3 regions of the Peteryoungia glycinendophytica genome follow, and region 1 is predicted to be linked to each of the others. Evidence: predicted binding sites of a transcription regulator. Region 1 holds the regulator's gene; each other region holds the start of a gene.
The links. Region 1 encodes PhoB, which activates phosphate uptake and scavenging genes when phosphate is short. Its sites were predicted from a motif close to TGTCATNNANCTGTCAT; they were not measured.

Region 1 (10,655 bases):
TCTGTTCCGACTGGCGGAAATAGACGCCGGCGATGTCTTCGAGCGAGGTTCCGTCTAGCGGCACGATGCCCTGATAGGGCTGCATGAAAGAGCCCTGGTCGATGGTGAAGGCAAGCACGCCGGTGCCCAGCAGCTGTTCCGGCGACGAGCGGCCGGCGGCAACGGCGTCGGCCAGCGCCTGTTCATCGAAGCGGGCATAGGCGCGGACGTTTTCCGGCGTGGTGAAGTCGGCGACCAGCAGGTCGACCGGCCCGTCACCCTTGGTCTGAACCGTAAACTTGCCTTCGAATTTCAGCGACGTGCCGATCAGGACGGTCAGGACGATGGCTTCCGCGAGCAGGCGTGCAACCGGCTGCGGATAGGCGTGGCGGTCGAGAATGGTGTTGATCAGCGGCCCGAGCTGGACGGCACGGCCGCGCACGTCGAGCCCTTCGACCTGAAAGGGCACCACGCTGTCGTCACCGGCGAAACCGAATTCGCCGAGTTCTGCTTGTCTATTCGACATGAATGTACTCCTGGCGCCGAAACGCCCAATCGCAGGGCTTGAGCAGCCCGATCAGAAAGCGCACAGATGGGATCACCTGCGCCAAAGGTCAAGACATCGCCCTGCCCGCTTGCCCCGCGCCTCAGATGGCGCCGAGGCACCAGGCGAGAATGGACTTCTGCGCATGAAGGCGATTTTCCGCCTCGTCGAAGACCACCGACTGGGCGCCGTCGATCACCTCGTCCGTTACTTCTTCGCCGCGATGAGCCGGCAGGCAGTGGAGGAAGAGCGCCTCGTGCTTCGCCTTCTTCATCAACTCCGCATTGACCTGGAACGGCTGAAAGACGTTGTGGCCGCGCGCCTTGTGCTCCTGGTTCATCGACACCCAGGTGTCGGTGATCACTGCGTCGGCGCCGGCAACGGCACGGTCGGCATCATGGCAGAGCATGATCTCGCCGCCATTGTTGCGGGCCCAGTTGAGGATCTTGTCATCCGGCTCGGAGCCCAGCGGCACGGCCATGTTCATCTTGTAACCGAAACGGGCCGAACCTTCGACCAAAGAATGCAGCACATTGTTGCCGTCCCCGGTCCAGGCCAGCGTCTTGCCGGCGATCGGGCCACGATGTTCCTCGACCGTCAGAATGTCTGCCATGATCTGGCAGGGGTGGGTCAAGTCCGTCAGGGCGTTGATCACCGGCACCGTCGCATGCTCTGCCAGTTCCAGCAAACGGGAGTGATCCGTCGTCCGGATCATGATCGCGTCAACGTAACGCGAAAGCACCTTCGCGGTATCGCCGATGGTCTCGGCACGGCCGAGCTGCATTTCGGTGCCGGAGAGAAACAGGGTTTCGCCACCCAACTGGCGCATGCCGACGTCGAACGAGACGCGGGTACGGGTGGACGGCTTCTCGAAGATCATCGCCAGCATTTTGCCGGCAAGCGGCTTGTCGGCATTGCCGACCTTCGTCGCCTGCTTGCGGGTGCGCGCGTCGTCCAGCATGTGACGCAGGTCCTGCGCTGAAACGGCGGAGAGATCGAGGAAATGCTTCGGGGATGCCATGAGTTGTACCTGTCTTGACCTTACGCGGTTACAGCGGCCTTGGCGCGGATGTGTTCTGCGGCGCGCTCGATGCGGGCGATGCCCTCACGGGCCTCGGCGACGCTGACGGTAAGCGGCGGCAGCAGGCGGATGACGTTATCGCCGGCGGGAACGCCAAGCAGATGCTCGTCGCGCATCGCCATCAAAAGTTCGGTGTTGGGCACCTTGGCCTTCATGCCGAGCATCAGGCCTTCACCGCGGACCTCTTCGATCACATCGGGATAGCGGTCGCCGAGTGAGGCCAGACCCTGGCGGAAGACAAGCGCCACATCGCGAACATGGTCGAGGAAGCCTTCGGCCAGCACGACGTCAAGCACGGCATTGCCGACGGCCATGGCAAGCGGATTGCCGCCATAGGTCGAACCATGGGTGCCCGGTTTCATGCCGTGGGCGGCCTCTTCGGTCGCCAGGCAGGCGCCAAGCGGGAAACCGCCGCCGATGCCCTTGGCAACCGCCATGAGATCGGGCGTGATGCCGGCCCATTCATGGGCGAATAGCTTGCCGGTACGGCCGACGCCGCACTGGACCTCGTCGAGGATCAGAAGCAGGCCATGCTCGTCGCACAGGTCGCGGAGTGCCCGCAGCATCTCGACCGGGATCGGGCGGATGCCGCCTTCGCCCTGAACGGGCTCGACGAGAATACCGGCCGTCGCATCCGTGATGGCGGCCTTGACGGCATCGAGATCACCGAAGGGAACCTGGTCGAAGCCGGGCGCCTTGGGACCGAAACCTTCGAGATACTTTTCCTGACCGCCGGCAGCGATCGTCGCGATGGTGCGGCCATGAAAGGCGCCTTCCATCGTGATGATGTGGAACTTCTCCGGATGGCCTTTGGCAAAATGATAACGGCGCGCCGTCTTGATTGCACATTCCAGCGCTTCGGCACCCGAATTGGTGAAGAAGACGCGGTCGGCGAAGGTGACATCCGTCAGGCGCTTGGCCAACTTCTCCTGACCCGGCACCTCATAGAGGTTCGACAGGTGCCAGACCTTGTCGGCCTGATCCTTCAGCGCGCCTACCACATGCGGGTTGCCATGGCCAACCGAGGTCACGGCGACGCCGGCGGCAAAATCGAGATAGCGCTCGCCGGTCTCGGTGATCAGCCAGACGCCCTCGCCTCGCTCGAAACGCAGCGGCGCCCGATTGTAGGTCTGATAGAGCGGCGTAGCGTCTGCCATGGCGATTGCATTCCTTCTTGATCCCGCAGTGGGTACGGGGGTCGAGCCCCGCGGGCTCGAGACAATTAAAAATGCCGCCTTGCGGCGGCGAGGGCACTATCTTCATTTAACCCTGCAATGTCAACGAAACTTGGCGAAACTTGGGTCCGCGGGGGAAAACGGATCCGAACCGCGCGCGAGTCCCGGGCGCAGATTCCACCTGTTGCATACTTGACTCACTCGGGAAGCAAGTTGGGGAAAACCGGAAAATCGATTCCAGATGATTCCTGCGACTCTTGTCACAGAGTCAGCCTGCCTCTAGGTTAAATTTCATTAAGAGATTGCATGCGGCGGAAGTGATCACCGACAGTTACGAGGCGGTTTTGTTTCGAATTCGTTCGAAGCAACGGTGACGGATTCTGCCATGACACACGCGAGCGGCGGAGAAGTATGGCATGAATTGGACTGATGAGCGGGTCGAAAAACTGAAGCGTCTCTGGGCCGAAGGCCTGAGCGCAAGTCAGATCGCAGCGCAACTGGGTGGCGTGAGCCGAAACGCCGTCATCGGCAAAGTACACCGGCTGAACCTGCCGGGCCGGGCCAAGGCCGGCGGCAGTTCCTCTGCGGCGCGTCCTGCCAAGCGCGCCACACAGACGCAACGCCCGACGACCTTCCAGGCCCGTCCGGCCGCCAATGCCACCACCCGCACCGTTGCCCGGGCTTCCGGCGCCACCCTGCTGAAAGAAGAAGTCGAAGTCGACGCTTTCCACGAAGTCGAGGTCAGCCGTCCGCTGAACGTCGTTGTTCCGATCTCGCGCCGTCTGGCGCTGACGGAACTGACGGAACGCACTTGCAAGTGGCCGATCGGCGATCCGATGAAGGACGACTTCCACTTCTGCGGCTGCGAAATCAACGACGCATCGCCTTACTGCACTTATCACGCAAAGCTGGCCTATCAGCCGGTGAGCGACCGCCGCAAGGCCGCTCGCTAAGCGATCGAAAGAACATCAGATGATGTAGACGGGTCCTTCGGGGCCCGTTTCTTTTGAACCGCAGGTTAAAACAAAAAGGGCCGCGACGGACAATCCTCCGTGCGGCCTCGGTTGGTTGGCAAGTGCTCGAAGCCTCAGGCTTCCATCGAATAGCCCGCACCGCGAACGGTCCGGATCACATCCTGCATGTTGGAGAAATTCAGCGCCTTGCGCAGGCGCCCGACATGCACGTCGACCGTGCGCTCGTCGACATAGATGTCGTGACCCCACACGCCGTCGAGCAGCTGCGAACGCGAGAAAACGCGGCCGGGCGAGGTCATCAGGAATTCGAGAAGCCGGAACTCGGTCGGGCCGAGGCGCACTTCGCGGCTCTTGCGGTGCACGCGATGCGTCTCGCGGTCGAGCTCGATGTCGCCGCAGCGGAGCACACTCGACAGAACCTCGGGCTTGGCACGACGGAGCATCGCCTTGACCCGGGCCATCAGTTCCGGCGTCGAGAAGGGCTTGACGACATAGTCGTCGGCCCCCGTCGCCAGTCCGCGCACTCGCTCGCTCTCCTCGCCTCGCGCGGTCAGCATGATGATCGGCAGGCGCTCGGTCTCCGGTCGCACGCGCAGGCGCCGGCAGAGCTCGATGCCCGAGACGCCCGGGAGCATCCAGTCGAGGATCAGCAGGTCCGGTACCCGTTCCTGCAGACGGATCTCGGCCTCGTCGCCGCGCAGGATCGTTTCGACCTCATATCCTTCCGACTCCAGATTATAGCGCAGGAGGACGCTCAGCGCCTCCTCGTCTTCCACCACGGCAATCTTCGGCTGCATCAGACCATCACCTCGCTGTGGCCAAGGCTCATTCGGTGATCGCACCGACGGAAGACGTCAGGTCTTCCTTCGGGCGCTCGCCTTCCGGCGGCGCACCTGTTGTCATGTAGTAGATGGTCTCCGCGATGTTGGTCGCGTGGTCGCCGATGCGCTCGATGTTCTTGGCGCAGAAGAGAAGATGCGTGCAGCTGGTGATGTTACGCGGATCTTCCATCATGTAGGTCAGAAGCTCACGGAACAGCGAGGTGTAGATCGCATCGATCTCTTCGTCCCGGTCGCGGATCGACTTCGCCTTCTCGGCGGAGCGGGTCGTGTAGACGTCGAGCACTTCCTTGAGCTGGGCGAGTGCCAGATCGGAGAGATGCTCAAGGCCGCGGGCGAGCTTGCGCGGAACGCCCGTCGCCTGGATGGCGACAACGCGCTTGGAGTTGCTCTTGCCGAGATCGCCGACGCGCTCCAGATCGGCGGCAATGCGAAGGGCACCGATGATTTCGCGAAGGTCCGAAGCGACCGGCTGGCGCTTGGCGATGGTCACCACAGCCTTTTCGCCGATTTCTTTTTCCATCGCGTCCATGACGACGTCGTCAGAGATGACCTTCTGGGCGAGTGCTGCGTCGGAATTGACCAACGAACGCACGCTTTCAGCGACCATCTGCTCCGCCAGACCGCCCATCTCGGAAATGCGGCGCATCAGGAATTTCAGTTCCTCGTCGAAGGCCGAATAGATGTGTGAGGAAGCCATAACCTAGATCCTTGATGTTGAAGTGAGCCCGATGTGACCGAGTGACCTCAGCCGAAGCGGCCCATGATGTAGTCTTGCGTGCGCTGATCGTCCGGGTTGGTGAACATCTTGTCCGTGTCGTTCTCTTCGACGAGCTCGCCCAGATGGAACATGGCCGTACGCTGGGAGACGCGGGCGGCCTGCTGCATCGAGTGGGTGACGATGACGATCGTGTAGTTCTCGCGCAGTTCGTGGATCAGTTCCTCGACCTTTGCGGTTGCGATCGGGTCAAGCGCCGAGCAGGGCTCGTCCATCAGGATGACTTCCGGGCTGACGGCAACGGCGCGAGCGATGCACAGGCGCTGCTGCTGACCGCCGGACAGACCGGTACCGGCCGCATCCAGGCGATCCTTGACTTCGTTCCAGAGGCCGGCCTTCTGCAGGGCGGTCGAAACGATCTCGTCGAGGTCGGCCTTGTTCTTGGCGAGGCCGTGGATGCGCGGGCCGTAGGCGACGTTCTCATAGATCGACTTCGGGAACGGGTTCGGCTTCTGGAAGACCATGCCGACCTTGGCGCGCAACTGCACCGGATCGACCTTGGCGTCGTAGATGTTCTCCGCATCGATCAGGATGTTGCCCTCGACGCGGCAGCTGGCGATCGTATCGTTCATCCGGTTGATGCAGCGCAGGAAGGTCGACTTGCCGCAGCCCGACGGACCGATGAAGGCGGTCACCGAGCGCGGACGGATCTCGATGTTCACGTCGCGCAGGGCCTGCTTCTCGCCGTAGTAAACCTGCACGTCGCGTGCGGTGATCTTGGATTCAGTCATGATTGGCGCTTTCGTCGTCGTCATCTTTGTCGAGAGATTGTTCATCATCATACACCCCCTTACCAACGGCGCTCAAAGCGGCGACGAAGAATGATTGCAACCAGGTTCATCAGGATCAGGAAGACCAGCAGGACGATGATGGCGCCGGAGGCACGCTCCACGAAGGCCGGGTCACCGCGCTGGGTCCAGTTGTAGACCTGCACCGGCAGCGCCGAGGCGGGCTGGAAGAAACCGTCCGGCGGGCCGGCGGGGAATTCCTTGACGAAGGCGACCATGCCGATCAGGAGCAGCGGTGCGGTCTCGCCCAGCGCACGGGCCAGACCGATGATCGCACCGGTGAGGATGCCCGGCATGGCGAGCGGCAGGACGTGGTGGAAGATCGACTGCATCTTCGAGGCGCCGACACCGAGGGCGGCGTCGCGGATCGAAGGCGGCACGGCCTTCAACGCCGAACGGGTGGCAATGATGATGGTCGGCAGGGTCATCAGGGTCAGAACCAAGCCGCCGACGATCGGCGCCGACTGGGGCAGCCCGACGAAGTTGATCAGCACGGCGAGGCCCAGAATACCGAAGACGATGGAGGGAACGGCCGCCAGATTGGCGATGTTCACCTCGATGAGGTCGGTGAACCAGTTCTGCGGCGCGAACTCTTCCAGATAGATGGACGTGGCGACGCCGATCGGCAGCGAAAGCACCAAGACGATCAGCATCATGTAGGCGGAGCCGATGATGGCGATACCGAGGCCGGCGGCTTCAGGACGGGTGTCCGAGGCATCTGCCGAGGTGAAGAAGGACCAGTTAAACTTGGTCACCAGAATGCCGGCTTCCTTCAGCTTGTCGGCCAGCACCAGCTGCTCGGGCGAAACATTGCGGTCGAGCTTGGCACTCTCCATCGTCACGCGGCCCTTGTAGTAGCCGTCGATGCGACCGGCAGCCAGGAGGTCGAACGAGACCGTCTTGCCGATGACGGAGGGGTCGGCCAGCACGTAGTTGCGGAGGTTGGCAGGCCCATCCTTGGAGATCAGTTCGCCTACAGCTTTGGGAGTCAAACCCTCTGAGGCCAGGCCCTTGGCGGCTATTGCGTCACCCAGAGCCTTCTGAATCAGCGGCGCGTAACCAAAGGTCGAGACCTTGGCGATGGCAGCGCGATCTCCGGTACCGGACGGATCGAGCTTGGCCGGATCCAGATAGACGTCGATGGTGATGTAGGTCTGCTGGAAGGAGGACAGGCCGTTCGACAGGATCGAGGCGAGAAGGCCGACGAGCGCGATGATGCCGAAGGCGACGGCGGCCTTGCCGAGCAGGCGGAAACGCGCTTCAGCGGCATTGCGCTTGCGGGTCCGTTCGTCGAGGCTCAAAAGAGACTTGGCCTGCCCCTTTGCTGCGGGGGCTCCGAATGCGGTGAGGTCGGTCATTCGTACTGCTCCCGGTACTTACGGACAATGTAGAGGGCGATCACGTTCAGGAGGAGCGTGATGACGAAAAGGGTGAGGCCGAGCGCGAAGGCAACCAGGGTCTCGGGGCTTGCAAATTCGGTATCCCCAGTCAGCTGGCTGACGATCTTGACCGTCACCGTCGTCATCGCCTCGAAAGGATTGAGATCGAGCTTCGCCGAGGCCCCTGCCCCGAGCACGACGATCATGGTCTCGCCGATCGCGCGGCTGGCGGCGAGCAGGACGGCGCCGACAATGCCCGGAAGAGCGGCCGGCAGGACGACCTGCTTGATCGTCTCCGACTGGGTGGAACCCAGTGCATAAGAACCGTCACGCAGCGCCTGGGGAACGGCATTGATGATGTCGTCCGACAGCGAGGAGACGAAGGGGATGATCATCACGCCCATCACGAGGCCAGCCGTCAGAACGGACGAGGACGAACTTCCGAGGCCGAGCGGCTGGGCCAGCCAGTCGCGCAGGAAAGGGCCGACCGTAACGAGTGCGAAGAGACCGTAGACGATGGTCGGGATACCGGCCAGCATTTCGATCGCCGGCTTGACGATGCTGCGGGTCTTCGGGCCGGCATATTCCGACAGGAACACCGCGATCATCAGGCCGATCGGAACGGCGATGATCAGCGAGATCAGCGAGACGTAGAAGGTGCCCCATAGCAGCGGCAGGATACCGAGGTCGGATCCACCGCGGAACTGCGGGTTCCAGACGGTCGAGAAGAAGAAGTCCTGGGCCGGATAGATGGTGAAGAAGACATAGGTTTCGACGACCAGCGAACCGACGATGCCAACCGTGGTCATGATCGCCACGAGCGAGGAGATCATCAAGATCGCCTTGACGAAGCTCTCGCTGATGTTGCGCGCCCGAAGTTCGGGATCGATGCGGATATAGGCGAGCGGCAGCGCGCCAATCGCAAGCGCCAAGACCGCGATGGTCATCAGGAGCTGGCTGAAATCGATGTCCGCGCGGTATGCCTTGGCGGCCTCGAAAACCTCGGCCGGGACATCGGCACCGAGCGCAATGCCAGCACCGGCAAGGCGGCTGCGAATGTTGTCGGCGTCGAGAGCCTTGATGTCGACATCGGCACCCGCCTTCGCATCGGCTTCGCGCAGAACAGCAAGACCATCACCAATGCGGCGGACATCCGCCATCACGAGACTGTGCGCGCCGCCTTCCGGCACGGAGGCGTCCGTGATCATGCCACTGATCCGGCCATCGATGATCGGATGCTGCAGGGTCAGCCAGAGCATCAGCAGGATCAGCGCCGGGACGGCGGTAATCAGGGCGACCGTCTGACCGTAGAAACCGGGAAGAGAATGCAGCTTTCTGCCGCGTTCGGCCGAGAGGGACATCGCCCGTCGGCGCCCCAGCGCGTAACCGATCGCCGCAAGGGCCAATACGCCCAGGATGATGATACTCACGTCCATTTTGCCCCGCCATGCTCCTGGAAACGGAAACCGGCGGCACTTGAGTGCCGCCGGTCAACTCGAGACTTAGTTCAGCGGCGCCATCGGCGTGCGAGCCTTGACGGCTGCCTGCGTCTTGGCCAGTTCCGGATCCGAAACCAGACCATAAGCGGCGAGCGGGCCGTTCGGGCCGGCGATTTCGTCAGAAACGAAGAACTCTACGTATTCCTGGAGACCCGGGATAACGTCGAGGTGGGCGTTCTTGACGTAGAAGTAGAGCGGACGAGAAACCGGGTATTCGCCCTTGGCGATGGTTTCAACGGACGGGACGACGCCTTCCATGGTGGCAACACGCAGCTTGTCGGTGTTGTTCTGGTAGAAGGACAGGCCGAAGACGCCGATGGCGTTCTTGTTGGCGGCGATACGGGCGAGCGTTTCCGGATAGTCACCGTCGATGTCAACCGATACGCCGTCGGTGCGCAGGACGTTGCACGCCTTCTTCGCCGCATCCTTGTCACCGCCGTTGGAAGCGAGAATGGCTTCCATCGTGCCGTCCTTTTCGCAGCCGGCTTCGATGACCTTCACGTCGAAGACTTCGCGGGTGCCGTGCTTGGTGCCCGGGATGAAGGCGAGGATCGGCTGAGCCGGCAGGTCGGCGCGGATCTCGTTCCAGTTCTTGTACGGGTTGTCGACCAGCTTGCCGTCCTTGACGACCTGAGCTGCAAGAGCGCTGTGCCAGTCGGCTGCGGTGAAGGCATATTCCGGGCCGCTGATTTCAGAGGCGAAGACGATGCCGTCGTAACCGATGCGGACTTCCTGGATGTCGGTCACGCCATTGGTCTTGCAGAGCTCGATGTCGGACTTGCTGATGCGCGACGAAGAGTTTGCGATGTCGATGGTGTTTTCACCCACGCCTTCGCAGAGCTTCTTACGGCCGGCGCCGGAGCCGCCGCCTTCAACGACCGGGGTGCCGAAGTCGAAGTTTTCGCCGAAGGCCTCAGCAACGATCGAAGCGTACGGCAGAACGGTGGAGGAGCCTGCGATCTGGATCTGGTCGCGGGCGATTGCTGCGCCGGCGAAGGCCACGGTGGCCGCCAAGGCAGCAAGGGAAAGTTTCAGAGCGGTCATAGTCATCTCCCGGAATGGGCTTGTGTGTCTTTGCGGCCGTGTGCGGCGTCTGCCAAGCACCGGCAGCTGCGTTCATAGCGGCTCTCAGCTCACGCTTTTATGTCAGTTGAATGAAACATTTGTGACAATTCATCCGACTGAAAACACTGATGAATTTTCAACGCCATCACAGGAGGTGGAGGTTTTATGTCAAAATCTGACGGTAAACTCGCTGCCGACGCCCAGCTCCGACTTCACAATCAGGCGGGCGCGATGGCGGGTGAGGATATGTTTGACGATGGCGAGTCCCAGACCGGTGCCCTTTTTCGACCGACTGTCTTCGACATTGACCCGGTAGAAGCGCTCCGTCAGGCGTGGAACATGCTCGGCGGGGATGCCCGGGCCGCGATCGCGGACGCGCACTTCCGTCCCCACACCCGGCTCGCGGCGCAGCACCACATCGACCACCTTGCCCTCCTGACCATATTTACAGGCATTCTCCATGAGGTTTTCGAAGACCTCGACGAGTTCGTCCCGGTCGCCCATGACCTCGATCTTATCATCCGGCAGGTCGAGGCGGATCTCGACGCCGAGGT
Region 2 (10,655 bases), 490 kb from region 1:
CCTTCGTGGGCGTGCATTGGCAGGCTGCGTTGGCAATGCCGACGCAAGGATCTTCTGTCGTAAGTTCGAATCCGAACTGGTGGCAATCGACGGTGTCTACGCGATGACCGACGACATGGATCCGGAATTGAAAGGGCATCCAGTTCAGCTTTGGCTGGAGGGGGATGCGATCATGACAGAAAGAATGATGTGAACGTGAGCGGGGATAGACAGGAGAACCACATGGGCAAGGTTATAGTCGTGACATCCGGCAAGGGCGGGGTCGGCAAGACCACCTCGACGGCCGCTCTGGGTGCAGCGCTCGCGCAGCGCAACGAAAAGGTCGTCGTCGTCGATTTCGACGTCGGTCTTCGCAATCTCGATCTGGTGATGGGCGCTGAGCGCCGCGTCGTCTATGACTTGGTGAACGTGATCCAGGGTGACGCCAAGCTGCCGCAGGCGCTCATCCGCGACAAGCGACTGGAAACGCTCTTCCTGCTGCCCGCCTCACAGACCCGCGACAAGGATAACCTGACCGCCGAAGGCGTCGAGCAGGTCATCAACGAGCTGAAGAAGTATTTCGACTGGATCATCTGCGACAGCCCCGCCGGCATCGAACGCGGTGCGACGCTCGCCATGCGCCATGCCGACATGGCCGTCGTCGTCACCAATCCGGAAGTCTCCTCGGTGCGTGATAGCGACCGCATCATCGGTCTCCTGGATTCCAAGACGCTCAAGGCCGAGCGCGGCGAGCGCATGGAAAAGCATCTGCTGCTCACCCGCTACGATTCCAACCGCGCCCAGCGCGGCGACATGCTGAAGGTCGACGACGTGCTGGAGATACTCTCCATCCCGCTGCTCGGCATCATTCCGGAAAGCATGGATGTGCTGCGCGCCTCCAATATCGGCGCACCGGTGACGCTCGCTGATGCCCGCAGCGCCCCGGCTCTCGCTTACTTCGACGCCGCCCGCCGCCTGGCTGGTGAAAACGTCCCGATCACCATTCCTGGCGAGAAGCGTGGCCTCCTCGACAAGATCTTCGCGCGGAGGGCCGCATGAGCATTTTCTCCCTGTTCCGCAAGCAGCGTTCCGCCCCCATGGCGCGCGAGCGACTGCAGGTCCTGCTCGCCCATGAACGGGCGTCGCTCGAAAGTGATCTGGTCGCAGTGCTGCGCGAGGAAATCCTCGCCGTGATTGCCAAGCATGTCGAATTCGACCGCGACAAGGTCGAGATCAAGATGGACCGCGACGGCGACGTCTCGATCCTCGAGATCGACGTCGAGATACCGCTCAACGCCCAGCGTCTCGCGGCCTGATCCGGTCGTCATCTGTCATGAAAAAGGCCGCCACCGGAATTCCGGTTGGCGGCCTTCTCTTTTGTCGAACGGGCAGGGCGGTTTCGCCACCCTGCCTCGCCAGGATCGTTAGCCGATGCGGGCGTTGTCGTCCTTCTTGATCGCAACGATGGTCGAACGTGGCAGCTTGCCCTCGCCATCGGGGAAGGGCGCGTCGGGATGCTGGATCCCGACGAAATGGGTGCGCTTGTCGGCAGACCAGGTCTGGCCGGTGACCTCGGCACCCTTCGGCGCGGTCAGGAAGCGCTCGATCCGTCCGGTGACCGGGTCGCCTGCGAGCATCTGGTTGTTGCCCTGACCGGCAAAGTCGCCCTCATTGGTGTCCTCGCCGTCGGTCTGGATCCACAGAAGACCAGTGGAATCGAACATCATGCCATCAGGCGAATTGAACATGTTGCCTTCGTTGATGTTCGACGAACCGGCATAGGGGCTGTCCTTGTGCACGACCGGGTTGCCGGCCATCAGGAACAGATCCCACTTGAACTTGCCATCTGCATGGTCGTCATTCTCCGGGTACCAGCGCACGATCTGGCCGTATTCATTGGCCTCGCGCGGGTTGACGGCGTTGATTTCCATCACGTCGCCCCCGGCATTGGTCTTCATCTTGCCGTCCTTGACCACGGCACGGTTCGAATTGTTGGTCAGGCAGCAATAGGCTTCGATGGCAACCGGATTGGTGGCAACCCATTCCGGGCGGTCCATGGTCGTCGCGCCAACCTTGGAAGCGGCCTGACGGGTGAGAACGCAGATCTCGTCCATCTTCATGCCGGTCGTCTCTTCGGTGAGCGCGAGCCACTCGCCGTTGCCGTCGTCCGAGAATTTGGCGACGTAAAGCGTGCCTTCGTCGAGCAGCTTCGAGGTGTCGCCACCCGGAACATAGATGCCGTTGGAGACATATTTGTAGAGAAACTCGCCACGCTCGTCGTCACCCATATAGACGACCACGCGGCCGTCACGGGCCACCACCACGGCGGCGTTTTCGTGCTTGATACGGCCAAGTGCTGTGCGCTTGATCGGGGTCGAGGACGCGTCCGAAGGATCGATTTCGACGACATAACCGGCGCGACGCGGCTCGTTCGGGTTCTTCGAGACGTCGAAGCGCTCGTCAAACTTCTCGTAGCCATAACGCGTCTCCGCGACGATGCCGTAACGCTTGTAATCGTCGGGCATTTTGAAGTCGGCAACGGTCGAGCCGAAATAGCCGTTGAAGTTTTCTTCGCAGGTCAGATAGGTGCCCCAGGGCGTCTTGCCGGCGCCGCAGTTGTTGAAGGTCCCGAGACAGTCGACACCATTGGGATCGGCAGCCGTCTTCACGAGGTCCGAACCGGCGGCCGGGCCCGACAGCTTCATCGGCGTGTTGTGATGGATACGGCGGTTGAACTTGCTGTCGACCACGATCTGCCAACCGTCAGCGCCTTCCGCCACTTCCATGACGGTCACGCCCTGCATGTGTTGCAGGATCTTCACGTCGTCGAGGCTCTTCGGCATGCCCTTTTCGTTGTGCGGCAGGTTGGTCTCGTTGTTCACATATTCATGGTTGACGGCGATCACCTGGGCGCTGCCAATGACGAACAGCTCCATACCGTCGGTGTTCTCACCGAACACCTTGTCGGAGTTTTCAAGCGACACGCCATTGGCCGGATCGATGTCGGAGGCGGTGGAAAAAAGCGGCTGGCCCCACTTGGCGAGCGGCTCCCAGCGATAGCCTTCCGGCACATGCACGGTGTTGTCGGTCGAGATCGGCACCGGCTTGAACGGGAAACGCGAGCCGGCTTCCTGGGCCTGGGCAGAGGTCGACGACATCAGATTGCCGAGCGTGCCCATGGCAGCAGCAGCCGAGCCGAGGGCGAGCACGCCGCCGAGAAAGCCACGGCGGGAAACGGCGCGTTCGACGACGCGATCGAAATCGGTCACGGCCGGCGGCGGATTGTGCAGCTCGTCCCACTCGTCCCAGGACAGATGATTGGTGTTGGTCTCGGTCATCGCGAAGCCTCCTTTGGGTTGCGTTCACTTCCGACTAGCCAGCCCGAGTAACAGTCATGTGACGAAGACCAGCCCTCGTCACCGATCGCAAAATTCGAAATTTCGACGCCCCTGCAACAGGCCGGCTATCCGGCCGGATTAAATCCTTGGGCCGTCTCGCCTTTGCCCACCAATCGCGATCGCAGGGCTGGCGACGCGGCTTTTCCGCTCACGCAACTGTCTCCTCCCTCCCGTGGCAGTCCTGTTTCGTGGGGCCAATGGGTCGGTGGACGAGACTTCCTGACGCATGCAAAAGATTTGACGTTTACGTAAAAATCAATTAGCCAAAGAGGAGAATGAGCCGCGCCTCCTGGGTGGGAGTCCTTGGCGTGGCTTGAAGCATACGCCAGATGGAGGAGCACGTCATGTACAAGGCGCCCGTAGAAGAGATCGCGTTCACCCTGAAGCATGTCGCAGGTCTCAGCAAGGCCATCGAAGACGGCAAGCTGGGCGACCTGAGCGACGATCTCGTCGACGCCATCCTGACAGAAGCCGGCCGCTTCGCCTCCGATGAGGTCGCGCCGCTGGCCGAGATCGGCGACAAGCAGGGCGCTCGAATGGTCGATGGCAAAGTGATTGTGCCGGATGGCTGGGACAATCTCTACCGTGCCTGGGCCGAAGGCGGCTGGAACTCGCTGACGGCGTCGCAAGACTTCGGCGGGCAGGGGCTGCCCCATATGCTCAACGTCGCGGCACTCGAAATGTGGAACTCCGGCTCCATGGGCTTTGCGCTCGGACCGACGCTGACCATGGGCGCCGTCGATGCCGTCACCGCGCACGGTTCCGAGGAATTGAAGGCGAAGTATTTGCCGAAGATGGTCTCCGGTGAATGGACCGGGACCATGAACCTCACCGAACCCCATGCCGGTTCCGACCTGGGCGTCATGAAGTCCCGCGCTGAGCGTCGCGACGACGGCACCTACCGTATCTTCGGCCAGAAGATCTTCATCACCTGGGGCGAACACGAGATCACCGAGAACATCATCCATCTCGTCCTCGCACGCCTGCCCGATGCACCCGCCGGCACGCGCGGCATCTCGCTCTTCCTCGTGCCGAAATATCTCGTCAACGACGACGGCTCGCTCGGTGCCCGCAACGACCTCCACTGCCATTCGTTGGAGCACAAGCTCGGCATCCACGGCTCGCCGACCTGCACCATGATCTATGGCGACGGCAAGTATGGCGACGAGCCGGGCGCGATCGGCTGGCTGATCGGCGAGGAAAACAAGGGCCTCGCCTGCATGTTCACCATGATGAACAATGCCCGCCTCGCCGTCGGCATGCAGGGCGTCGCCATCTGCGAGGCCGCCACCCAGAAGGCCGTGCAATACGCGAAGGATCGCACGCAAGGCAAAGCCCCCGGCTGGACCGGCTCCGGCATGTCGCCGATCATCGAACATCCCGATGTCGCCCGCATGTTGGTGACCATGAAGGCGCTGACGCAAGGCTCCCGCGCCATCTGCTATGTCTGCGCCCACGCAACCGACATGAGCCATCACGCCGAAGGCGACGAAGCCCGCCACTGGGCCGAGCGCGCCGCTCTGCTGACGCCGATTGCCAAGTCCTTCGCCACCGACGCCGGCGTCGATGTCGCCTCGCTCGGCATCCAGACCCATGGCGGCATGGGCTTCATCGAGGAAACCGGTGCTGCCCGCTACTGGCGCGACAGCCGCATCGCCCCGATCTATGAGGGCACCAACGGCATCCAGGCCGCCGACCTCGTGACGCGCAAGCTGCCGCTCTCCAACGGCAACCATGTCCGCGGCTACATCACCGAGCTGAAGCAGGTGGTCAACGCCGTGCGCGCTTCCAACCTCGAGGCTTTCGGCGAAACCGCCGCGCGCCTCGACGCGAGCCTTTCGGATCTGGAAGACACCACTGAATGGCTGCTTTCGCAGCTCGCCGCCGGCAATGCTTCGGCCGCGCTCTCGGGCGCCACACCCTACCAGCGCCTCTTCGGCCTGACGCTCACCGGCGTCTATCTCGCCAAGGGCGCGCTCGCCGACGAGGACCATGGCCGCGACAACCGCTTGGCCCTCTGCCGCTTCGCCACCGAAAACCTGATTGCCGAGACCGCAGCCCTCAAGGACCGCGTCATTCACGGCGAGGCAAGCCTCAACGCAGCCAGGGCATTGTTTGCGTAATTCCCACCTCCCCCTTGAGGGGGGAGGTCGCCGCAAAGCGGCGGGTGGGGGTGACTGCCGCTCAGCGGGCTAGGATCGCCCCTCATCCCCGGCGCAATGGCATTGCGCCTGACCTGCCGGCACCTTCTCCCCGCAAGCGGGGAGAAGAGCGAAGGCCGCAGCGCCTCCGGTCCCCCTCGCCCCGTTCACGGGGAGAGGGATCGCCGAGCGAAGCGGAGGCGGGGTGAGGGGCTATTCGCGGCGACGGACACAATTGAAGAGGGACAATAAAATGACCGACCACATTGAGATCACCCGCCCCGAAGCCCATCCCGGCGTCCTCGTCCTGCGCTTCAACCGGCCGGACAAGAAAAACGCCATAACCCAGGCGATGTACCAGAAGCTCACCACTGGCCTCCTCGAAGGCGAGAATGACGACAGCATCCGCGCCATCGTCTTCCTCGGCACTGAAGGCTGTTTCTCCGCCGGCAACGACATGGCCGATTTCTTGGGCTTCGCCATGGCCGGTGCCGTGGGGGAACCGGCGGCCTTCGGCCTCCTCAAGGCGCTGACCGAAGTCACCAAGCCGCTGGTCTCCGGCGTCGACGGTCTCGCGATCGGCATCGGCACGACGCTCAACATGCATTGCGACCTGACGGTCGCCTCCGACCGCAGCCTGTTCAAGACGCCCTTCGTCGATTTGGCGCTGGTCCCGGAAGCCGCCTCCAGCCTGATCGCCCCGCGCATCATGGGCCACCAGCGCGCCTTTGCCATGCTCGCCGCCAGCGAGGGTTTTTCCGCCGAACAGGCACGCGAGGCCGGTCTCATCTGGAAAGTCGTCTCACCTGATCAGGTCGAGGCCGAAACCTTGAAGATCGCCTCCTCGCTCGCGTCCAAGCCTCCGGCCGCCATGAAGATCGCCCGCGCGCTGGTCAAGGGCGGCGCCGAAGAGGTGCGTACCCGCATGCAGGAAGAGCTCGTGCACTTCGTCGCCCAGCTGAAGAGCGCGGAAGCCCGCGCTGCGTTCGAAGCCTTCATGAAGGGGCGCTGAGGGCCAGGCTCCATCCCGACCGCACGCGTTTTGGTTCAGTCGGCACGCGCTCGGTGATCGTCGAGAACGGCGGCGATCACCTCAGCCGGTGAAAACTCCTCCGGATGCGTCGGCGCACCGGAGGCGAGAACCAGGGCCGCCTTCCACAGGGCCCAGGCCCGGGCGCGGGCCCAGCGTCCCGTATCGGCGGCGACCGCCTCGCGAAACGCGTTCCGGCTTTCTCCCTCGAAGAACAGCCAGGTGATGACGAGGTCGCAGGCCGGATCGCCGACGCCGCAGGAGCCGAAATCAATGACGCCGGAAAGCTTGCCACCCGTCACCAGCAGATTTCCGACCGCGATGTCGCCGTGCAGCCAGCAAGGCGGTCCGGAGAACGGGGCCGCTTGCGCCGCATCGAGAACGGCAAGCGCCGCCGCCGTGTCGATCCTGTCGCGCAGCTGATCGAGGGCCCGCCGGGCTTCTGCTCCGTAGACGCCGATCACGTCGCCGCCCCGGAAGAAGTTGTGAGCGCCTGCAACCGGGCCGCCTTCGACATCGATCTGGTGCAACACCTCGAGGAAACCGGCAAGATCGGAAGCGAAGGAGGTGAGGTCCGGCACGAGCTCTCGACGCACGGGTTCGCCCGCCGTCCAGTCGTAGATCGTCCAGTGCCAGGGATAGTCCGCTTCGGGCTTCCCGAGGGCGACCGGCATGGGCACGGCGAGCGGCAGCAATGGCGCCAGAACCGGCAGCCAGTGAAACTCCTTCGTCGCCTGTCCGGCATAACCCTCGGCCGTGGGCAGGCGAACCTTCAGCCCGTCACCCAGCCGAAAGGTCCAGTTGTCCCAGCCGTCGTTCTCGACCTCTCGGACCGGCAGATCGGCATATTGCGGAAACTGTCGCGCGACGAGCCGCCGAACGAGGTCGACGCCCACGGCAAACTTGCCCGCCTTCAGTTTGTCGGTGCGTTGCATGAGCGGTTCCCCCTGTCGTGGCGAGATAAGCGGTGTGTTGCCTGGTAATCAACTCCGTCGGCTTGAATGCCATTCTTGCCCGAGGGTTCCGCAGGCTGGACCCGGATGCCGGGACGTCGTGCGATTGGTTCAGCCTCTGTTCAGCCTTTTCGGCCTAGAGTCGCAACAAGTACGCCTGTCGGGCGTTTGACCTATTCGTTTCCGGTTCCGAGGTTTCTATGTTGCGTGTGTTCTGTGTCGCAATCGGCCTGATGATGGCCGCTCTCTCCGCCCATGCCGGCCCCATGTCGGTGATGCCGGGACAGCCTGGAAAGGCCGACCTCGTTTTTGTCGACAGCAATGACGACAACGATGTCATCCAGAGCGAGTCCAAACGTCCTCGCGAGCCCTATGTCCGTCCGCAACGCTATATCTGCGTCGTCGATCAATCCGGCAGCATCGGCGGCACCGGACAGGCGCAGTGCCCGGCCAAGCCCGGCCGCGTCGGCGGCAAATGCCGCTGCGCCAACGTCACCGGCTCGGGCACGCTCTATACCTACTGAGCAGCCTCAGCCCTTGGTAAGCGTCGCTACCGCCTCGACATGCGGCGACCAGAGGAACTGGTCGATCGGCGTGACGGTGTCGATCCGGTAGCCGCCAGCCGTCAGGATCGCGAGATCGCGGGCCAGCGTCAGCGGGTTGCAGCTGATCGCGACGATCTTTTTCACCTTTGATTTCGCCAATTCCACGCACTGCGCCTCGGCGCCCGCACGCGGCGGGTCGAAAACCACGGCGTCGAAAGCCTTGAACTCGGATGTCATCAGCGGACGCCGGAAAAGGTCGCGGCGTTCGACGCTGATGGGCTTCAGTCCTTGCGTATTGCGGGCGGCGAAATCGAGCGACTTGACCGCCTTCTCGTCCGACTCCACGGCGAAAACCGAAGCGACCCGCGCGATCCGCAAGGCAAAGGTGCCGATGCCGGAAAACAGGTCCGCGACCTTCTTCGCCTTGCCGATATGGGCGATGGCGAGCCCGGCCATATGCTCTTCGGCCTCATGTGTCGCCTGAGTGAAGCCTCCCGGCGGCAGCACGACCCGGGCGCCGCCGAAATCGAGCAGCGGTTTGTGCGGTTCGATGACAATTTCGCCATTGGCCGAAACGCGGGCGATGCTCTTCAGCTTGATGACGGCATTGGTAACGGCGCGCCGCGCCTGATCCCCGAGCCCGCCGCGCAGCCCGTCGAGCGAGATGTCGAGACCGGTCGGCGTCTCGGTCACGGTGACGCGGAAGTGTTCGGCACCGCAGGCATTGGCGATGATCTTGATCGCGTCCAGACGGGAGATCAGCCCGTCGGACGCGATGGGACATTCCTCGACGGGAACGACATGATGCGTCTCGGCCTGCATGAAGCCCATCACTAGACCATGCTCGCGCCGCCGGGCGGTGAAGACGAGGCGCCGGCGCTGGTGCGGGTGAGCCTCGAAGATCTCGGCCACTGGCACATCCAGGCCCTTCGATTTCAGCGCATCGATCACGATCTGCCGCTTGAAGGCGTTGTAGGGAGCCTTGGCCAGATGCTGCAGCGAACAGCCACCACAGATGCCACCGACCCCGTGGGGGCCGAAATGCTTGCAGGGCGGCGCGACGCGATCGGGTGAGGTCGAGGCAAACGACATGATCGTGCCTTCGTTCTTCACTCGTGCAATGGCGACGGTTTCCCCCGGCAGGGCGAAGGGCACGAAGACCGGACCATCGGAGCCATGCGCGACCCCGTCGCCCTTGGCACCGAGGCTGGCGATGGTGACGCTGTCCGCGCTCATGCCTCGTTCCCTTCGTCGTCGAGGTCGCCGTCGACATCGTCATCGAGATCATCGTCGTCATCAGCGTCGCGCGGTGCATCGAGCGGCTTGACCCCGGCGAGCAGAAACTCCTCATTGCCGTCCCCGCCGGAGATGGGCGAGGGGATGAGTCCGAGGCTCGTCCAGCCCATGTCTTCGGTGAGCCAGCGTTCCAGCTCGGCTGCCACCAGCGGTGCCGTTTCCGGCTCCTTCAGCAGGCCCGCCTTGCTGATCGCCTCGCGCCCGGCCTCGAATTGCGGCTTGACCAGCAGCAGGCAGTGTGCGCCCGGCTCGGCAAGCTCCAGTGCCGGCACCAATGCCAGCTTCAGCGAGATGAACGAGACGTCGGAGACGACGAAGTCGATCGGCCGGTCGTCAATGTCCTCGGCCTCCATGTAGCGCGCATTCAAGCCCTCGATATTGGTGACGCGCGGATCGGCGGCAAGGCGCGGATGGAACTGGCCATGGCCGACATCCACCGAAACGACATGCGCCGCGCCACGCTTCAGCAGCACTTCGGTAAAGCCGCCGGTCGATGCCCCGACATCGAGACATTCGCAGCCTTCGGGCGAGAGACCGAAATGGTCGAGACCGGCCACCAGTTTCAGCGCCGCGCGCGAGACATAATCCTGCGCCGGATCGTCGATGGTGAACTGGTGGGTCGCGGCAAAGACGAGGCTGGGTTTGGTGACGACTTTACCATCCACCTTCACGGTGCCACGCTGGATCGCGTCACGCGCGCGGGAGCGGCTGGCGAAGAGGTCGAGGGCGACCAGAAGCTGGTCGAGGCGCTGGGGTTCGGGCAAATGTCTCATGCCCCGTCAATGATCGGTGCGGGGCTGCGGCGCAAGTGTTTTTCTGCCGAAATGACAGGACGGGGCTCGGCATTGCCATCAGCTCCGACAGCGCGAGCTATATTTCTGCGGCCATTCCAGGTTTCATTAGGAATCCTTTAATCCATGGAATCTAATATACAGATGTCGGCCGATGCAGATCTCCTCCTCCCAAGCGATCGTCGACCGACCCAAGCCCTGCGCGTTCTCGTCCCCTCCAGGCCGCAGACAGACTGAAGCCCTCCGGATTCGGGCCCGGAGGGCTTCGCTTTTTTCTCCCGCTCTCATCCCGTATGCGATGTCGCGTTCGTATGCCGCGATCCCTCTTGTTCCATTTGACCCAGCTATGGCCGCGCTGCGGCATTGACCGGAGCCGAACGGCCTGACTAATTTGCCGATCGAGATCGTTAGACGGGGCGTCAAAGAGGTGAGGGTGATGAAAGCAAAGAATGGCGGCTGGGCATTGGGATGGATGCTGCTGGCGCTGTCACCGGCAGTCGCGTTCGCCAATGACACCATGGC
Region 3 (10,655 bases), 1.8 Mb from region 1:
CTGCGGACAGACCTGGACGGCCGGAGAAAACCATAGTGTCACCCTTTCCGGTCGTCGGCGTCATCGGCGCGTCCTTCCGTCGAATTCCTTGACCGTATCGCCGCCGAAGAGCAGGCGCTGCGGATTCTGATCGAAATTGGTAATGGCGTCGTTCAGGCCCCGCACCGTCTGGCGGGTATCCGTCACGAGTGTCTGGATATCGCGCAGACCCGAATTTGAGAAGCGCTGAAGGTTCTCGGCAATCGGTCCAATGCGCGCATTGAGGTTCTCTGCGGCAAGCCGGATCGATTCCAGCGTCTTGCGGGCTTCAACACTCAGCGAATTGGCGTCGCCCGAGCCAAGGAAACTGTCGACCTTCTTCAGGATGCCGTCGACCTGGGTCGAGGCGTTGTTCAGACGGTTGGCAAGCTGCGTGAAGTCATCGATCGCCTTGTCGATGTCGTCCTTACGGCCCATGATGCTGTTTGAGAGATCGCGGAAGCCGGCGATCGCCTGACGCGCGTCTGCCGATGCGACGGAGACGTCGTCGACGACCTTGCCGACCTTCTGGCTGTCGACTGCATCCACCAGCTTCGAGACCTTGAGAAGCGTCTGGTCGGCATTTTTTCCGAATGTCTGGAACGTATCAGCCGTCTGCTTGAAACTGTCGATCGCCGGCCCGATCTTGTTCGATGCATCGGCGAAGCTTGCCGTGGCTTTCTCGGTATTGCTGAGGATCTTGTCGATCTTGTCGGAGTTCAGCGCCTTGAACAGATCTTCCGCCGCAGCCAGCGTCCCGTCCAGGCGACCCGACAAGCCCGACACAGACTGCGAAAGCGACGTAACGCTCTTCAGGAACTCGTCGATCCCCTTGGCATTGTCAGCCAGCGATTTCGAAAAGGTCTCGGCGTTGCGAACCGTATTGGTGAGCGGCGCACGGGCGTCGACGATGAAACCCTGGAGCTCACCGATGGCATCGTCAGCACGCTTGAGGATGCGGTCTGCTGTGGACAGAAGGTTGGTAACGCTAGACTGGTCCGCGGTGAGGATTGCCGCCTCGCCCGTATTGATGGCGCGCTCTAGGATCTTATCGCCGCTCCCCGCGCCACCGCCCGACAGTTCGATATAGGCAGCACCGGTGAGACCCTGAATTTCAAGAATGGCCCGCGTACCGGACGTCACGGGAGCGTCGGCGCGCACTTCGGTAAAGGCGACAGAGAACTCCGGATCGTCGTTGTCGATATAAAGATTGCGCACCGAGCCCACCGCAATCCCGTTGAAGCGCACGGGCGAGCCGATGCTCAGGCCGTTGGCGGAACCGGGAATGCGAATGGCGAGCGGCGCCATAGGGCCGCCGCGTCCATACTCCGCCATCCAGTAGACGAAGCCGAAGGCTGCCCCGATAACCAGGATCGTAAAGAAGCCGACGATGGCATAATTGGCTTTGGTTTCCATATGTCTACTCTACCGGCTGCACGGCGGTCTCCGCGCGGGGAATGGAACGGGCACGCTTGCCCCTGAAATAGGATTGCACCCAAGGATCGTCATAGGCGAGCATGTCGTCCAGCGTCCCCTCGACCATCACCTTCTTCTCGCCCAGAACCGCAATACGGTCGCAGACGGAGAAGAGACTGTCGAGGTCATGGGTAACCATATAGACCGTCAATCCAAGGGTATCGCGCAGTTGTGCGATGAGTTCATCGAATTCGGCAGCCCCGATTGGGTCAAGACCCGATGTCGGCTCGTCCAGAAACACGAGGTCCGGGTCGAGCGCCAAGGCCCGGGCGAGAGCCGCGCGCTTGATCATGCCACCGGAAAGTTCGGAGGGATATTTATCCGCCGCATCGGGCTTCAGACCGACAAGCTCGAGCTTCAGAAAAGCGAGCTCGTCCATCAGCCACTGCGGAAGATCCAGGTATTCGCGCATCGGCAGCTGAATGTTCTCCTTGACCGTCAGTGCCGAAAATAGAGCACCATGCTGGAAAAGCACGCCCAGCCGCGTATCGAGCGCCATGCGCTCCGCATCGCTCACCGCATCGTAATCGGCACCGAGAATCTCGATCGTGCCGCCGCGCCGCGGCAGGAGCCTCAGCACGGTCCGCATCAGCACCGATTTGCCGGCACCGGAAGCCCCGACAAAGCCGAGAATTTCACCGCGATAGATATCGAGGTTGAGCTTGTCGAGCACGACCTTGTCACCAAACCCGACGGTCAGATCCTTAACGGAAAGGACCGCTTCGCGCTTGCCAGATTTTCTCTCTGTATCCGACATCCCGGCCCCTCAGAAATCGATGGCCGCGTAGAACATGGCAAACAGCCCGTCCACGAGGATGACGACGAAAATGGATTTGACGACGGAGGCGGTCACGTGGCGACCGAGCGATTCGGCGCTGCCGCCGACCTTCATGCCCTCGACGGCCGCAATGATGCCGATGATCAGTGCCATGAACGGCGCCTTGATCATGCCGGTGGCGAGCGTCGAATAATCGACGGCGTCGTGCAGGCGGGTAATAAACACCTCGAAGGTGATGCCGGAATAGGCCCAGGCAACGACCGCGGCACCATAAAGAGCCGCGAAATTCGCAACGATGGTCAGAAGCGGCAAAGCGATCGTCAGGGCGACGAGACGCGGAAAGACCAGAACGCCGATCGGATTGAGCCCGATCACCTTCAGCGCATCGATTTCCTCGCGCATCTTCATCGAGCCGATTTCGGCAGTGATGGCGCTGCCCGATCGGCCGGCAATCATGATCGCCGTCAACAGTACGCCGATTTCGCGCAATTGCAAAATACCGACCAGGTCGACCACGAAGACTTCCGCGCCGAAATAGCGCAGCTGGAAGGCCCCCTGTTGCGCGATGATCGCCCCGATCAGGAAGGACATCAGGACGATGATCGGGACAGCTCGCACGCCCATATGATCGAGTTGATTGATGACCGAAGCGGGTGAGACACCAGCACCGCGTCCAAGCTTGGTCTGCGCCCCGCGCACGGCAGACCCCAGCACAAACATCATTGCGACCGCATCTTCCCACAAGCCGACCGTCAAGCGACCGACCGGGTCGAAGACCCGCTCGAAGAGTCCGCGACTGCTGGCGACCTGTTCCGGCGCCTCGACACGCTCCGGCAGAGCGTTGATCAGTTCGCGCATCTGCGGGTCGCCACCGGCAAGGGTGATCTCGCGGCCACGCGCCCGGCGCTGGGTCATGAAGCGCCGGATCAGCCAGGCCCCCGCCGTGTCCATGGCGGTGATCCCGTCGATATCGATGACTTCGCTGCTGTTGCCCTGATCCTCGACCAGGGGGCCTGCAGACTTGATCATGTCGGAAAGGCTGGTGTTTTTCCAGCTGCCGCTCAGTCGAATCACATGGTGATCGACATGCGCCTGGCGGTCGATCTCGATATGAGCGTTTTCAGGATGAACCGACTTCAAGGGCGCGACAACTTCCAAACCTGCGCCGGTCGTCTTCCGGTTCGCAAATCACGTGATTGAATGCTGCGCACTATAACGACCGGGGACGGCGATGTAATCCTTGATGAACCGTTAAATACACGACTCACAGACGATTGATGGATGCGATGGCCTGATTGCAACAACCGGTCGCAATCACGCGGCCCGCGCGCCTTCCTTCTTGGCACTGTCGAGCGACGGGATCATCACCGGAACCATCTTTTGCACCGGCTTGGGTGCACCGGAAGCGCTGATCTTGTGCGCCCAGGAGATGAGCTCCAACCGCCCGTCCGGATGCTCGGCGACCGCCGTGCAGCTTTCTACCCAGTCACCGGTGTTGACATAGTGGATGCCGTCAATGTCTTCCATAAGCGCGTGGTGGATATGCCCGCAAATAACGCCGTCCACATCGTTACGGCGGGCCTCTTCGGCAACGACACGCTGGAATTCGCCGATGAAGTTCACCGCATGTTTGACCTGCAGCTTGGCCCAGGCCGAGAATGACCAGTAGGGCATGCCGAGCTTGCGGCGCACGGCGGCGAGCATGACATTGATCGCAATCGCCGTGTCATAGGCCCAGTCTCCGAGATAGGCCAGCAGACGCGCATTGCGCACCACGACATCGAACTCGTCGCCATGCAGCACGAGATAGCGCTTGCCGTCGGCCATCTCGTGGATCATCCGCTCGGCAACCTCGATGCCGCCGAAATGGGTGCCCGGAAAGTCCCTCAGGAATTCGTCGTGATTGCCGGGGATATAGACGATCCGGGTGCCCTTGCGCGCCTTGCGCAGAAGTTTCTGCACCACGTCATTGCAAGGCTGCGGCCAGTACCAGCTGCGCTTCAAGCGCCAACCGTCGACAATGTCACCGACCAGGATGATCGTTTCGGCTTCGTGAGTGCGCAGGAAGTCGAGCAGGAAATCGGTCTTTGCAGCCTTCGAACCCAGATGCACGTCCGAGATGAAAAGGGTCCTGAAATGGCGAACTTCGCTTGCGTCTTCCACGGCGCTATCCTCTTGCACTGACTGCACAAGCCTTAACCAGACTCGTGTTTCAGGAAGATGACACGGCCAAAATGGGCCCTGATGCAGCGGATGTCGGTGGCGATTACAGCTGTCGGGCGTACCGGCGGCCGGAACTAAGGTCTACCACTCGAAGCTGTTTCGTGTATGACGGATCTGAACCACTCGATGACATGAATTGCCGGTGACGCGATGAATTCCCACGACAAGACCAAGACCGATGCTGTGGCAGCGACTGCCGATCTCGACGAACAGGCGCTCTTTTATCATCGCTATCCGCGTCCCGGGAAACTCGAGATCCAGGCGACGAAGCCGCTCGGCAACCAGCGCGATCTGGCCCTTGCCTACTCGCCTGGCGTCGCAGCGCCCTGCCTTGCCATCAAGGACGATCCGGCGGCGGCCGACGATTATACGGCCCGTTCCAACCTTGTCGCCGTCATTTCAAACGGCACGGCTGTGCTCGGGCTCGGCAATATCGGGCCCCTCGCCTCCAAGCCCGTGATGGAAGGCAAGGCGGTCCTGTTCAAGAAATTCGCCGGCATCGACGTCTTCGACATCGAGATCGAGGCACCAACCGTCGACCAAATGGTCTCGACCATTTCGGCGCTGGAGCCGACATTCGGCGGCATCAATCTCGAAGACATCAAGGCGCCGGAATGCTTCCAGGTCGAAGACCAGCTTCGCGCCAAGATGAACATTCCGGTCTTCCATGACGACCAGCACGGCACCGCCATCATCGTCGCCGCCGCCATCCTCAACGGCCTGGAACTGGCCGGCAAGAAGATCGAGGACGTCAAGATCGTCGCCTCGGGCGCCGGTGCCGCAGCGCTCGCCTGCCTCAACCTCCTCGTCATTCTCGGCGCGAAGCGCGAAAACATCTGGGTCCACGACATCGAAGGCCTTGTCTACAAGGGCCGCAACGAATTGATGGATCCGTGGAAGGAAATTTACGCCCAGGAGACCGACAAGCGGTCCTTGTCCGAGAGCATCGACGAGGCTGACGTCTTCCTCGGCCTGTCGGCTGCCGGCGTCCTGAAGCCAGAACTCCTGGCGCGCATGGCGCCGAGCCCGCTGATCATGGCGCTTGCCAACCCGAAGCCGGAGATCATGCCGGAGGAGGCGCGCGCCGCCCGACCCGACGCCATGATCTGTACCGGGCGCTCCGATTTCCCCAATCAGGTCAATAACGTCCTGTGCTTCCCCTATATCTTCCGTGGCGCTCTCGATTGTGGTGCAACCACGATCAACGAAGAGATGAAGATGGCGGCTGTGCGGGCCATTGCAGCGCTCGCCCGCGAGGAAGTCTCGGAAGTTGCCGCCCGCGCCTATACCGGCGAAACGCCGACTTTCGGGCCGGATTATCTGATCCCCTCGCCCTTCGATCCACGCCTTATCCTGCGCATTGCGCCGGCTGTCGCTCGCGCAGCCGAAGAAAGTGGCGTCGCCCGCCGCCCGATAGCCGACTATGACACCTATCTGGACCAGTTGAACCGCTTTGTCTTCCGCTCGGGCTTCGTCATGAAGCCGATCTTTGCAGCGGCCAAGGCTGCTGCCAAAAAGCGGGTGATTTTCGCCGAAGGCGAAGACGAGCGTGTTCTCAGGGCCGCGCAAGTCTTGCTCGAAGATGGCATTGGCGAACCGATCCTGATCGGACGCCCGCAGATCATCGAGACTCGTCTGAAACGCTACGGCCTGCGCATCCGCCCGGGCGTCGACTTCGACCTCGTCAACCCCGAAGACGACCCGCGCTACCGCGACTATGTCGATGACTATTTTGCCCTTGTCGGCCGCGCCGGTATCAACCCGGAAGCCGCCCGCACCATCGTGCGCACCAACACGACAGTCATCGGAGCGCTCGCCGTAAAGCGTGGTGATGCAGACGCGCTCATCTGCGGCGTCGAAGGCCGCTTCGACCGCCATGTCCGAGATGTTCGTCAGATCATCGGCAAGCGCCCCGGCGTTCGCGACTTCTCGGGTCTCAGCCTGCTGATCTCACAGCGCGGTGCGATCTTCTTCACCGACACCTTCGTGACCGACGACCCCTGCGCCGAAGAGATTGCCGAAATGACGGTGCTTGCCGCAGAGGAAATCCGCCGCTTCGGGATCAGCCCCAAGGCAGCCCTTCTTTCGCATTCCAACTTCGGTTCGCGCCCCTCGACGAGCGCCACGAAGATGCGACAGGCCCTGGAAATCATCCGCCAGACTGCACCAGACCTTGAGGTCGACGGTGAAATGCAGGGCGGTTCGGCCCTGTCGGAGAGCCTGCGCAAGCGCGCGATGCCCGATAGCACGCTCACAGGCGAGGCCAATCTGCTGGTCTTCCCGAACCTCGATGCAGCCAACATCTCGCTCGGCATTGTTCGCATGATGATGGACGCCCTACATGTCGGCCCGATCCTGCTCGGCGCCGCACTGCCGGCGCATGTGCTGTCGACCTCCGTGACCTCGCGCGGCGTCGTCAACATGGCGGCTTTGGCAGTTGTCGAAGCGTCTCAACCCGAAGCGTGAGGAGCGGGTTCGTCGAGAAAAGCTCCTGACGAAAACACGTTGGGGGTGGTGACGCGCAGAATTGGCGCTGGACAAGTCAGAGCTGTACCCCTGAAATTGTATCCCTGAGAATCTAGGGTCAGTGGATGGGGCAAGAGGGCATCTATTTCGACCTGCTGGACTGGCTCGATCACCAGACCCGGCTTGAGCCGTCGATATTTCTGCAGAAGCTCCAGGCCGCCTACCGGACGGGTCCCATCGTCTATATCGATGGCGCGTTCGGGGCCGACCGGGTGAAGTTGCAGCGTCTTGTCCACAGCCGTCCAGCCGACGCTGCACGGGTCACGCGCCTATTGGGCGACCGCCCGCTGCGGGACCAACTTGACAGCCTCTTTGCCGAACTTGAGCCTGTTCAGCTCGATTTGACCTTGATTGCCGCATCCCGACCCTCGCACCAAGAACCAACTGGCAGAGACAGCCCGGCGGCCGATATTGGCTACCCACTGCTGGCCCGTCCGGGGCGGCGAGCCTGTCTTCTGGTGGCAGCGGTTACCGACCCGGCGCACCTTTTGGACTGGCGGCGCGAGAACGACCGGGACTTCTGGAGCCTTGCCGCACGCTTTCACGCCATGATGGCCCAAGCCTCACCGCCACAGCCTCGACGGAGGCTTGCGAGCAAACTTCTGACACCGCGTGAATGTGAAACGCTCGCCTGGATCGCCGCCGGCAAAAGCTATTGGGAGGCCGCGATCATTCTTGGCATCTCCGAGCGCACGGTTCGCTATTTCATGGCCAATGCGCGCAACAAGCTCGATGTCGTCAACAATGCCCAGGCGGTCGCCGAAGCCGTCTGGCTCGGTCTCATTCCCCGCCTCGCCGAGAGGCCAGTACACTAACCAAAGACGTGGCGCGCCATCGTATCACAGATTGCATCGACAAATGCTGTCGCGACCGCCAGTTTCATCACCACCATCTGAACTTCATGCTGCCAGCTCCACCGTTCTTCAAGGAGTTCAGTATGATCAGGATCATCAACGGCGCTCGGCGCCAGCAATTTCCCGCCGACATCGACGCCATGCACCGCTTGCGCAAGCGGGTGTTCCACGACCTCCTGGGTTGGGATGTCCAGGTCCGGGACAGCTGGGAGATTGACGACTATGACCGCGCTAACCCGCTCTACGTGCTTTCCTACAGCGAAGTAGGCGCCTTGCGCGGAGCTCTGCGCCTGCTGCCAACCCTTGGGCCGAACATGCTCGACGACACCTTCCCGCAACTGCTGGGGCGTGGCCCGCAGATCAGGAGTGCTGCCATCTGGGAATCCAGCCGTTTCTGCATCGATCCGCAGATTTCGCAAGACCGCGGCAGCAATCAGGTCACGATCGCGGCTGCAGAATTGATGTGTGGCGTGGGCGAACTCGGCATCGCCTCCGGGCTGAGCCACATCGTCACCGTCACCGATGTGTTCCTTGAGCGGATGTTCAAGCGCATGGGCTGCCCCGGTGAGCGCATCGCCGATCCGCAGCGGATCGGCTCTGTGCAGGCAGTCGCCGTCTCCTGGGAGATCAGCCAAGATCTGCTCGACCGGATGAAGGCTGTCGCCGCAATAGCCGGCAGTGTGCTCGAACAGCCGATGACGCTGGCCTCGGCCCGCGCCGCCTGAGGAACGGTGGTCGCCGCATCGCCCGGCGACCGCTCTCTCCAGTGTCATTTTACTTTGTGGTCGGGTGCCGTATTGTGCAGTTCATGTTACACAACGGTCCATCCCCAAAGGGTGTCCCCCGTCGGAGCCATGAAGCCGCTGAAGAGACTGCTGCTCCCCCTGCTCGCCGTCGCCTGGCTTGCGTCAAGCGCGCCGCACGCTGCCGCCGCGTCGCTGGCCTGCGAGAGGCTGCGCGATCGGCTGGCGACGGTCGATCAGAGCACGTCTTCGGAAGAGGTGAATCGCTACGCTGGCGCGATCGCGCAGCAGAATCTGGAGCTTCGAAAAGCCCGACAGGACCAGCGGCGGCTGCGTTGCCTCACCTCGGCGATCACCACCATCCGCGCCGATGGCGGCAGCGATTGCGGCGATCTGAGCCAGGCGATTAGCCGCATGGAGGCCAACAAGAAAATTCTCACAGACAAACTGCGCGCATTGCGCGAAGGTGTGGGATCGGCCGAAACAGCAGATCTGCAGCAGGCGCTCGCCGAAAACGGCTGCACGGCGGACAGCGCAGGCCCTGCCGAACCCGAGGAACCGGCCCGCATCCCCTATCTCGACACGCTCAAGCAGCCTTACAAGCCGGATCGCACCGGTGAAGCTCTGGCCTCCTTCCGCCCCACGATCGGTGTTCAGCCCTCGGGCGAGGTCCGCACCTTGTGTGTGCGCACCTGTGACGGAGGCTTCTTCCCGATCTCCTCAAGCACCACCGCGCTCAACTTCGCCCGTGACGCGGTTCAATGCCAGCAGATGTGCCCGGGGGTCGAAACCGAGCTCTATTTTCACCCGGCCGCTTCCGGCGAAACCGCAGACATGGTCTCTTCGGCCACGGGTCAGTCCTACCGCGACATGCCGAATGCCTTTGTCTATCGGACCCGAAAGCCCTCGGAAGATCCTCAGTGCCGTTGCGACCTTGCCCGCTACTATCAGAAAATGACACCTCGACCGCCCGTGCCGGACTATCAGTCATCGATCGTAACGGTGAAGCCAGAAAAGGCACCGACGACGCCGGCAGCTCTGCCGGCCGCTGAACGCGAACTCGATGAAGCGGCTCTGCAGGTTCGCCAGGTCGGACCGGTCTTCCTGCCACCTCAGAACGGCGCGATCGACTTGAAAAAGCCTGCCGCATCAGGCCCGCAACCGCTGCAGGAATAGCCGCTGCCTTTAGCCGCCGCCGTCAGAAACTGCGTCTGCCGGCCAGCGTTCTTCAAAAACGAGATCGTCCAGCGACAGCCTTTGACGCCAGCCCTTGATTTCCAGTTCCGGCTTCTCGTAGAGCTGATCGACATATCCGAGACAAAGGTAACCGATGATCTCGACCCGCTTCGGGATGCCAAGGATTTCCTTCACGTCCTGATCGTGAAAGATGCTCACCCACCCGACCCCGACACCCTCGGCGCGGGCGGCAAGCCAGAGGTTCTGGATGGCGCAAACGGTCGAATAGGCGTCCATCCGGGGATTGTGCGTGCGTCCGAGCACGATAGGGCCTGCACGATCGGGATCGCAGGTGATGCAGATATTGAGCGGCGCCTTACGGATACCCTCCAGCTTCAACGAGCGATAGGCCTGCCGGCGCTCTTCCGTGAACATCGCGACCGCCTCTTCATTGGCTCTGGCAAAGGCATGCCAGATTGCCTCGCGCTGCTCGCGGCTGCGGATCAGGAGAAAATTCCACGGCTGCATGAATCCGACCGAAGGGGCGGCATGGGCTGCAGAAAGCAGCCGACGGATCAGGGCATCGGGTAAGGGATCAGGCAGAAACTGGTCGCGCACATCCCGGCGGGTTTCGATGGCGCGGTAGACGGCGGCCCTTTCGCAATCCGAAAAGGCGTCGGCCCGGACGAGGGCCTCGTACGATGAGTCGTGCATCCTGTTGTCTCCAACAATGCGCAACCGCCCGCCGTCCGCGCGGGCTAAGTCTATGGTGTCAGGCCGGTCTTCTGACTTGGCTTCTACCGCATCCGCCGCCTTCCCGGTCTTCTCGACCAGTGGCAGGGCTTCCCCTGGCAAACACGT

Region 2: a site for PhoB is predicted at 3,365-3,381, ahead of FJQ55_RS04570 (PhoX family protein). Genes of this name have one in related genera too.
Region 3: a site for PhoB is predicted at 4,482-4,498, ahead of FJQ55_RS11090 (UDP-2,3-diacylglucosamine diphosphatase). Genes of this name have one in related genera too.

What each region holds. Positions count from the first base shown of each region.
Region 1 covers NZ_VFYP01000001.1:455,548-466,202, reverse strand. The annotation lists gene FJQ55_RS02290 (Hsp33 family molecular chaperone) at 1-505, opposite strand, end outside; gene argF (ornithine carbamoyltransferase) at 627-1,544, opposite strand; gene FJQ55_RS02280 (aspartate aminotransferase family protein) at 1,565-2,761, opposite strand; gene FJQ55_RS02275 (GcrA family cell cycle regulator) at 3,196-3,732, shown strand; gene phoB (phosphate regulon transcriptional regulator PhoB) at 3,867-4,550, opposite strand; gene phoU (phosphate signaling complex protein PhoU) at 4,579-5,292, opposite strand; gene pstB (phosphate ABC transporter ATP-binding protein PstB) at 5,340-6,125, opposite strand; gene pstA (phosphate ABC transporter permease PstA) at 6,161-7,516, opposite strand; gene pstC (phosphate ABC transporter permease subunit PstC) at 7,513-8,973, opposite strand; gene FJQ55_RS02245 (substrate-binding domain-containing protein) at 9,040-10,080, opposite strand; gene phoR (phosphate regulon sensor histidine kinase PhoR) at 10,270-10,655, opposite strand, start outside.
Region 2 covers NZ_VFYP01000001.1:948,948-959,602, forward strand. The annotation lists gene minC (septum site-determining protein MinC) at 1-193, shown strand, start outside; gene minD (septum site-determining protein MinD) at 223-1,038, shown strand; gene minE (cell division topological specificity factor MinE) at 1,035-1,295, shown strand; gene FJQ55_RS04570 (PhoX family protein) at 1,404-3,317, opposite strand; gene FJQ55_RS04575 (acyl-CoA dehydrogenase family protein) at 3,722-5,500, shown strand; gene FJQ55_RS04580 (crotonase/enoyl-CoA hydratase family protein) at 5,772-6,530, shown strand; gene FJQ55_RS04585 (aminoglycoside phosphotransferase family protein) at 6,566-7,483, opposite strand; gene FJQ55_RS04590 (hypothetical protein) at 7,702-8,025, shown strand; gene FJQ55_RS04595 (class I SAM-dependent RNA methyltransferase) at 8,032-9,282, opposite strand; gene FJQ55_RS04600 (TlyA family RNA methyltransferase) at 9,279-10,115, opposite strand; gene FJQ55_RS04605 (DUF4424 domain-containing protein) at 10,570-10,655, shown strand, end outside.
Region 3 covers NZ_VFYP01000001.1:2,261,547-2,272,201, forward strand. The annotation lists gene FJQ55_RS11070 (ABC-type transport auxiliary lipoprotein family protein) at 1-64, opposite strand, end outside; gene FJQ55_RS11075 (MlaD family protein) at 61-1,434, opposite strand; gene FJQ55_RS11080 (ABC transporter ATP-binding protein) at 1,439-2,251, opposite strand; gene FJQ55_RS11085 (ABC transporter permease) at 2,261-3,412, opposite strand; gene FJQ55_RS11090 (UDP-2,3-diacylglucosamine diphosphatase) at 3,587-4,435, opposite strand; gene FJQ55_RS11095 (NADP-dependent malic enzyme) at 4,646-6,961, shown strand; gene FJQ55_RS11100 (helix-turn-helix transcriptional regulator) at 7,087-7,836, shown strand; gene FJQ55_RS11105 (acyl-homoserine-lactone synthase) at 7,959-8,600, shown strand; gene FJQ55_RS11110 (DUF2865 domain-containing protein) at 8,730-9,794, shown strand; gene bluB (5,6-dimethylbenzimidazole synthase) at 9,804-10,508, opposite strand; cobalamin riboswitch at 10,553-10,655, opposite strand, start outside.